2 regions of the Pseudomonas sp. TE3-3-F2023 genome follow, and region 1 is predicted to be linked to the other one. Evidence: predicted binding sites of a transcription regulator. Region 1 holds the regulator's gene; the other holds the start of a gene.
The links. The regulator sigma-54, encoded in region 1, starts transcription at its own class of promoters, with help from an activator protein. The targets are predictions, from matches to a motif close to ANTGGCATNNANNTTGCTNT.
Positions count from the first base shown of each region.

Region 2: glnA (type I glutamate--ammonia ligase) is a predicted target of sigma-54. The motif match lies at 3,140-3,159, and genes of this name have one in related genera.

Region 1 is NZ_CP145113.1:1,880,877-1,885,217, forward strand. It holds partial or broken gene V3314_RS08520 (ZIP family metal transporter) at 1-61, shown strand, start outside; gene V3314_RS08525 (HPr family phosphocarrier protein) at 327-599, opposite strand; gene rapZ (RNase adapter RapZ) at 619-1,473, opposite strand; gene ptsN (PTS IIA-like nitrogen regulatory protein PtsN) at 1,476-1,940, opposite strand; gene raiA (ribosome-associated translation inhibitor RaiA) at 1,953-2,261, opposite strand; gene V3314_RS08545 (RNA polymerase factor sigma-54) at 2,341-3,834, opposite strand; gene lptB (LPS export ABC transporter ATP-binding protein) at 4,011-4,341, opposite strand, start outside.
Region 2 is NZ_CP145113.1:419,402-423,742, reverse strand. It holds gene glnL (nitrogen regulation protein NR(II)) at 1-746, opposite strand, end outside; gene V3314_RS01865 (cupin domain-containing protein) at 1,019-1,462, opposite strand; gene glnA (type I glutamate--ammonia ligase) at 1,636-3,042, opposite strand; gene thiI (tRNA uracil 4-sulfurtransferase ThiI) at 3,534-4,341, shown strand, end outside.

The DNA of each region.
Region 1 (4,341 bases):
TTTGCTGTTGCTGGCAGGCACTGCGCTGCTATTGGCGCGCGGCTTCGCCTGGTTGGACCTTGCCTGGCCAGCTTGGGGCTGTGTATCGGCTTGCGCCGTATGATGATGTTTTCACCGGCTTCGCTGTGGGGAGCGGCACATAACTCATTGAATCAGCGGGGACTTTGTGGGAGCGGCTTTAGCCGCGAACACCGGCGAAGTCGGTGCCATGCACCGCGTTGGATTCTTCGCGGCTAAAGCCGCTCCCACACGGGTACGCGTACCGCTTGCACAGGCGATTTGTGCTGAAAAGCTGTTCCCACACGGACCGTGCAGGCCTGCAAAATTCATTCGCCTTCGTCGAAATAATTGTTGATCAGCTCGACCAGCGCTGCCATCGCATCGTCGTCCTGCTCACCTTCGGTATGAAGGTGCACCTGCGTACCTTTGCCGGCCGCCAGCATCATTACCGCCATGATGCTTTTGCCATCCACTAGCTTGTCCGGCGCACGGCCAACCCTGACCTGGCAGGGGAAGCGGCCGGCAACGCCGACGAACTTGGCTGCCGCCCGGGCATGCAGGCCCAACTTGTTGATGATGGTTATTTCACGGGCGGGCATCGTGGGGCGGATCCTTGGGCTAGAGGTCGCGGTGGCGGACCTGGACGTTTTTCAGGGATTGCTGCAGCAGCTGGCCAAGGCGTTCGGTGATGTACACCGAGCGGTGGTGACCGCCGGTGCAGCCAATGGCAATGGTGACGTAGGCACGGTTGCTGGCGGCGAAGCGGGGAAGCCACTTGAGCAGGTAACTGGAAATGTCGTTGAACATCTCTTCGACATCCGGCTGTGCGGCCAGGTAGTCGATCACCGGTTGGTCGAGGCCGGAGTGCTCACGCAGCTCGGGCTTCCAGTAGGGGTTGGGCAGGCAGCGCACATCGAACACCAGGTCTGCATCGACCGGCATTCCGCGCTTGAAACCGAACGACTCGACCAGGAACGCGGTGCCAGGCTCGGGCTGGTTGAGCAGGCGCAGCTTGATCGAATCACGCAACTGGTACAGGTTCAGGCTGGTGGTGTCGATCTTCAGGTCGGCCAGGTCTGCAATTGGCCCCAGCAATTCGCTTTCCACCCGAATCGCTTCCGCGAGCGAGCGGTTGGCGTTGGTCAACGGGTGGCGCCGGCGGGTTTCCGAGAAGCGCTTGAGCAGCATGTCTTCGTCGGCATCCAGATACAGCACGTCGCACTGGATATGCCGAGCGCGGGCTTCTTCGAGCAACTCGGGGAAACGCGTCAGGTGGCTGGGCAGGTTGCGCGCGTCGATCGACACGGCGACCTTGGGTTGCAGCAACTCGGTATTGATCAGCGCATTTTCCGCCAGTTGTGGCAGCAGCCCGGCGGGCAGGTTGTCAATGCAGTAGAAACCGTTGTCTTCCAGGACATCGAGGGCGGTGCTCTTGCCGGAGCCGGACCGGCCGCTGACGATGATCAGGCGCATGTTCAGTGCTCGTTCTGTACGTCCAGGACAACCTGGAACAGGGCCTCGCTGCTGGTGGCCGCACGCAGGCGATCACGGACCTCCTTGCGATCGAGCATGCTGGCAATCTGGCGCAGCAGTTCCAGATGGGCATCGGTGGCGGCTTCTGGCACCAGCAGGACGAACAGCAGGTCCACCGGCGCGCCATCGATGGCGTCGTAGTCGATAGGGGCTTCCAGATGCAGCAGGGCGCTGACCGGAGCGGAACATCCTTCAAGCCGGCAGTGCGGGATGGCGATGCCGTTGCCGAAACCGGTCGAGCCGAGTTTTTCCCGGGCGATCAGTTTTTCGAAGACGTCTTGCATCTCCAGTTCGGGCACTTGATCGGCGATGACGGTGGCGACCTTTTCCAGGGCGCGCTTCTTGCTGCCGCCCGGCACGTTCACGAGGGAACGGCCGGGGGTCAGGATGGTTTCAAGTCGGATCATGGATGAGGGGGATCAGCGGGCAGCTGCACCTTGCAGCAGGCTTTGCTGTTTTTCCTTGTGTTTTTTCAGTTGGCGGTCGAGCTTGTCTGCCAAGGCGTCGATCGCTGCATACATGTCTTCGTGTTCGGCGTTGGCAACCACTTCGCCGCCGGGAATCTGCAAGGTCGCCTCGACCTTCTGCTGCAGCTTCTCGACTTTCATGATGACCTGCACGTTGGTGATCTTGTCGAAGTGACTTTCCACGCGAGCGAGCTTTTCAAGCACGTAATCGCGCAGTGGCTGGGTGACTTCTACATGCTGTCCACTGATATTGACTTGCATACAGCTTCTCCTTTGTTGCCCGTGCATAAAGAGGCAGATCTTGCACCTGCCCCACAAACGCTGTGGCACATCTCAGGGGCTACATCAGTCGCTTGCGCTCGCTCGACGGTGCGATGCCGAGGGACTCGCGGTACTTGGCGACGGTGCGACGGGCTACCTGGATGCCTTGTGCCTCCAGTAAACCAGCGATCTTGCTGTCACTCAATGGCTTTTTCTGATTTTCCGCCGCAACCAGTTTCTTGATGATCGCGCGGATCGCCGTAGACGAGCATTCTCCGCCTTCGGAGGTGCTGACGTGGCTGGAGAAAAAGTATTTCAGTTCGTAGATGCCACGCGGCGTGTGCATGTATTTCTGCGTGGTTACCCGCGAAATGGTCGACTCGTGCATGCCCACCGCTTCGGCGATGTCATGCAGCACCAATGGCTTCATCGCTTCGTCGCCGTGATCGAGGAAGCCGCGCTGGTGCTCGACGATCTGCGTGGCCACCTTCATCAGGGTTTCGTTGCGGCTTTGCAGGCTCTTGATGAACCAGCGCGCTTCCTGCAACTGGTTGCGCATGAAGGTGTTGTCGGCGCTGGTGTCGGCCCGGCGCACAAAACCGGCATATTGCGGGTTGACGCGCAGGCGCGGAATGGCCTCCTGGTTCAGCTCCACCAGCCAGCGGTCGCTGTCCTTGCGCACGATGACGTCGGGCACCACGTACTCAGGCTCGCTGGACTCGATCTGCGAGCCGGGGCGCGGGTTGAGGCTTTGTACCAGCTCGATGACCTGGCGTAGCTCGTCTTCCTTGATTTTCATGCGACGCATCAGCTGGCTGTAATCACGGCTGCCGAGCAGGTCGATGAAGTCGGTGACCAGGCGCTTGGCTTCGGCCATCCACGGCGTGCTGGCGGGCAGCTGGCGCAGTTGCAGCAACAGGCATTCGCCCAGGGTGCGGGCGGCAACACCGGCTGGTTCGAACTGCTGGATGCGGTGCAGTACCGCTTCGACCTCGTCCAGCTCGATATCCAGCTCCGGGTCGAAACCGGCGCAGATTTCCTCGAGGGTATCTTCCAGGTAACCCTGGCCGTTGATGCTGTCGATCAGGGTGACGGCGATCAGGCGGTCGGTGTCGGACATCGGAGCCAGGTTCAGTTGCCACAGCAGGTGGCTTTGCAGGCTTTCGCCGGCCGATGTGCGGGTGGTGAAGTCCCACTCGTCGTCGTCGTTGCTCGGCAGGCTGCTGGCGCTGGTCTGGTAGATGTCTTCCCAGGCGGTGTCGACCGGCAGTTCGTTGGGGATGCGCTCGCTCCACTCACCGTCTTCCAGGGTGTCGGCACTGGTAGTGCTTTCCTGGAAGCTGTTGTCCTGGACTTCGGCGGCCGGCTTGTTCTCGGCGTTGTCCGCCATCGGGTCGCTATTGTCGAAGTCGTCGCCGTCTTCCTGACGTTCGAGCATCGGGTTCGACTCCAGCGCTTCCTGGATTTCCTGTTGGAGGTCCAGGGTGGAGAGCTGGAGCAGGCGGATGGCCTGTTGCAACTGCGGTGTCATCGTCAGTTGCTGGCCCATTTTTAGGACGAGCGATGGTTTCATGGCTGGGGCTTAATACCTTGTTCGCCGGCGCGCATGCGCCATCCACTACACGAGGGCGCCGGGGCGCCAGATCAAGCAAGTTTTATGCCTTAAATTGTAGCGTTTGCCTAGAGCACTGTAACAACTTTACCCCGGCCTTCAGGGCGATTTGCCAGTACTCCAGGCGCGTGCCGGGGTCAGAGCCGGAACTCGTGGCCCAGGTAAACCTCTTTGACCAGGTCGTTGGCCAGGATGGTTTCGGAGTCGCCTTCAGCGATCAGCCGGCCATCGTTGACGATATAGGCGGTTTCGCAGATATCCAGGGTCTCACGCACGTTGTGGTCGGTGATCAGTACACCGATACCCTTGGCCTTGAGGTGATGGATGATCTGCTTGATGTCGCCGACCGAGATCGGGTCGACACCGGCAAACGGTTCGTCCAGCAGGATGAACTTGGGTGCGGTCGCCAGCGCGCGGGCAATTTCCACGCGGCGGCGCTCACCACCGGACAGGCTCATGCCGAGGTTG
Region 2 (4,341 bases), 1.5 Mb from region 1:
ACGATGTTGAGCACGGCCTGGATCATCTGCTCGCGGTCGATCAACACATCCGGCAGGCTGGGGTCGTAGTCGCGCACCAAAGTGATGCAGCCCTGGCTTTCGGCCTCCACCAGGCTGCAGACCCGCTCCAGCACTTCGTGGATGTTGGTCATGGCCAGCGACGGCAGCTTGTTCGAGCCGAGCATGCGGTCGACCAGGTTACGCAGGCGATCGGCTTCCTCGATGATCACGTTGGTGTAGTCGCGCAGGCCTTCTTCAGGCAACTCGCGGGCCAGCAGCTGAGCTGCGCCGCGAATGCCGCCGAGGGGGTTCTTGATTTCGTGGGCCAGGCCGCGTACCAGCATCTTGGTGGTTTCCTGCTTGCTCAGCTGGGCCTCTTCCTTGGTGATGCGCAGCAGCCGGTCGCGCGGGTGCACTTCGAGCAGCAGCAGGGTCTGGCCCTGGTGCAGGATCGGCGTTACCGCGTAGTCGACGGTGATGGTCTGCCCGGTCAGCGAGGTGAGTTGCGCTTCGCGCTTGGTGAACGGATGCGCCTGCTCGACCGCCTGGCGCAGCGAGCTGAGCGCTTCGGTCGACTCGGTGAACAGCTCGCTGATGAACTGCCCATGGCTGCGCTGGCCACTTACTGCCAGAAGCATTTCCGCGGCCGGGTTCATGTACTCCAGGCGCAGCTCGGCGTTGAGCAGTAGCGTGGCGGTGGTCAGGTTGTCCAGAAGCAGACGGTGCTGGGCATCGCTGATGGTCATAGGGCGTCGTCGACCTCTTTTGGCGCGTGTCGGGCATGGGCGCGGCCATGGTCGGGCGCGCGGTGGATCCGCTGATTCCAGTCTTTGGGCAAAAAATGCAAGAACCAAACCAAGGCTCCGAAAAGAAGCGGAATTTGCCTATAAAGCCCTGGAAACGGGGAAAACCGCACCAGAATGAACTGATTAAACGGTTCACGTGATCGCTTTTGGGGTGCATTCGGGGGCATTGGCTCACAGAATGCACCAATATAGAGCATAGGTGGATTCAGGGTTTATCGCACAGTTGGCGGGCATTCGGCTTCTGGCGTTGAAAACGCCAGGTCTTCATTGCTTGCGTGGAACACCATGACAGTGGCGGGTTGCCCAGTGGTGTGCCCGCGATGCACTTCCCCATGAAGTTCTGCCAGCGTCTGTCCTGCAACCAGGCTTGTGCGCTTGCCGTCGCGGGTTTCCACCTCAAGTCTGCCCTCTGCCAGATAGCCCAGGTTGAGCGCCTGATGGCAGTGCCAACCAAGGGTGGTGTGGGCGGGAATGCTGACTTTCACCAGCGACAGCACTGGTCGTCCTTCGGGGTAATCGCGATAGGGGGTGCCGTCCCAACTGCCGGTGGCGCGGTGAAGCACCTGTGACGTTGCCTGGCCTGGCGCGGTGCCATTGCTGGCGCAGCCGGCGAGGAGGGCGGATACGGTAATCATTGCAGTTAGAAGTTTGCGCATGGCGTGATGTCCGTTGACTGAAGGGACGCCTACCCTGCGTGCTGAAGGGGCGGCGAAATGTCAGCGGCATCTGCCGGTTCTGTATGAAATCGAGGACGCAGCCACGGAAACGAAAACGGCCTCCCGAAGGAGGCCGTTCGTGATCATGTCATCGGCGCCAGGCGCCGATCAGATCAGCAGCTGTAGTACAGCTCGTATTCCAGCGGGTGAACGAAGGTGCGGACCTTGATTTCTTCTTCGCTCTTCAGCTCGATGAAGGCATCGATGAAGTCGTCGGAGAACACGCCGCCCTTGGTCAGGAACGCACGGCCTTTGTCCAGCTCTTCCAGAGCTTCTTTCAGGCTGCCGCAAACCTGCGGGATGTCCTTGGCCTCTTCAGGCGGCAGGTCGTACAGGTTCTTGTCGGCAGCATCGCCTGGGTGGATCTTGTTCTGGATACCGTCCAGGCCAGCCATCAGCAGGGCGGCGAAGGCCAGGTACGGGTTGGCCGATGGGTCCGGGAAGCGAGCTTCGATACGGCGGGCTTTCGGGCTGCCGACGTAAGGAATACGGATCGAGGCGGAACGGTTGCGAGCCGAGTAGGCCAGCATTACCGGGGCTTCGAAGCCTGGAACCAGACGCTTGTAGGAGTTGGTCGATGGGTTGGTGAAGCCGTTCAGGGCCTTACCGTGCTTGATGATACCGCCGATGAAGTACAGGGCGGTGTCGGACAGGCCGGCATAGCCTTCACCCGAGAAGGTGTTCTTGCCGTCTTTCCAGATCGACATGTGCACGTGCATGCCCGAGCCGTTGTCGCCGTACAGTGGCTTAGGCATGAAGGTGGCGGTGCGGCCGTAGGCGTCGGCAACGTTGTGCACGACGTACTTCAGCGCCTGTACTTCGTCAGCCTTCTTCACCAGCGTGTTGAACTTGACGCCGATTTCGTTCTGGCCGGCAGTCGCCACTTCGTGGTGGTGAACTTCGACGGTCTGGCCCATTTCTTCCAGGGCGTTGCACATGGCGGTACGGATTTCGTGATCGTGGTCGAACGGCGGAACCGGGAAGTAGCCGCCTTTCACGCCTGGACGGTGGCCTTTGTTGCCGCCTTCCACGTCAGCGCCGGTCATCCAGGAGCCTTGCTCGGAGAAGATCTTGAACATCGAACCGGAAATATCCGACTGGAACTTCACTTCGTCGAAGATGAAGAACTCTGGCTCCGGGCCTGCGAATACGGTGTCACCGATGCCGGTGCTCTTCAGGTACTCTTCGGCGCGCTTGGCGATGGCGCGAGGGTCGCGATCGTAGCCCTGCATGCTCGAAGGGTCGACGATGTCGCAGGTGATGATCAGGGTCGGCTCTTCGGTGAACGGGTCCAGTACGGCAGTCTCGTCGACCGGCATCAGGATCATGTCGGAAGCTTCGATGCCTTTCCAGCCAGCGATGGAGGAACCGTCGAACATCTTGCCGACTTCGAAGAAGTCGTCTTCCAGTGCATCACGCGCCGGCATGGTCACGTGGTGCTGAGTGCCTTTGGTGTCCGTGAAACGCAGATCAATCCACTTGACGTCATGATCTTTGATGAGTTGAACCGACTTCGACATGTTGTCCTCCGGATGGTCTAGAGCGCGGTGGGCCGCTGCCCTGGAAAAAGGGTGTTGCCGGGCGCGGATAGTCGGCCAAGCTTACCTGCCTCACAAGGGAGCAAATTGCATGCCAGTGCCCGAAAATGGCGAGGGCGGGATAAAAGGGGGCGTTTGCGGGCATTTGGCGTAGGGTTGGCGGTTAAGAATGCACTCTTAAGATGCGAATTTTGGTAGCAGTGCACCAATAGCGTGCATTGCTTGAGTTGTGTGCTTTCTTTGAGGGCCTCATCGCGGGCTCGCCCGCTCCCGCAGGGGTTAGCACAACCTTGGAAATGTGTCCGGTCCCTGTGGGAGTGGGCGAGCCCGCGAAAGGGCCGGAGCAGGCAGGGCAAAACCCGCTTCCTGCATTTATCTGAAAGCTTCTGATCAAAAGTTGGTCAAATCCTGAGCAATTTCCGCTATAATTCGCGCCCCTCATTTTCGGCAGGCCCTGCGCGCGCTGTTAACCAATGAAACTTATCGTCAAAGTCTTCCCAGAAATCACCATCAAGAGCCGGCCGGTGCGCAAGCGCTTCATCCGCCAGCTCGGCAAGAACATCCGCAACGTGCTCAAGGACCTCGACCCTGAGCTCGTGGTCGATGGTGTCTGGGACAATCTCGAAGTGGTCACCCGCGTCGAAGACGAGAAAGTCCAGCGCGAAATGATCGAGCGCCTGACCTGCACCCCCGGTATCACCCACTTCCTGCAGGTAGAGGAATACCCGCTCGGCGACTTCGATGACATCGTCGCCAAGTGCAAGCAGCACTTCGGCCACCTGCTGGCCGGCAAGCATTTCGCCGTGCGCTGCAAGCGCGGCGGCCACCACGACTTCACCTCGATGGACGTCGACCGTTACGTCGGCAGCCAGCTGCGCCAGCAGTGCGGCGCCGCCGGCATCGCGCTGAAGAACCCGGAAGTGCTGGTGCGCATCGAAATCCGCGACCAGCGTCTGTACGTGATCCACAACCAGCACCAAGGCATCGGCGGCTACCCGCTGGGCGCCCTGGAGCAGACCCTGGTGCTGATGTCCGGCGGTTTCGACTCGACCGTGGCGGCCTACCAGATGATGCGCCGTGGCCTGATGACCCACTTCTGTTTCTTCAACCTCGGCGGCCGTGCCCACGAGCTGGGCGTTATGGAAGTAGCCCACTACTTGTGGAAGAAGTTCGGCAGCAGCCAGCGCGTGCTGTTCATCAGCGTGCCGTTCGAGGAAGTGGTCGGCGAGATCCTCAACAAGGTCGACAACAGCTACATGGGTGTGACCCTGAAGCGCATGA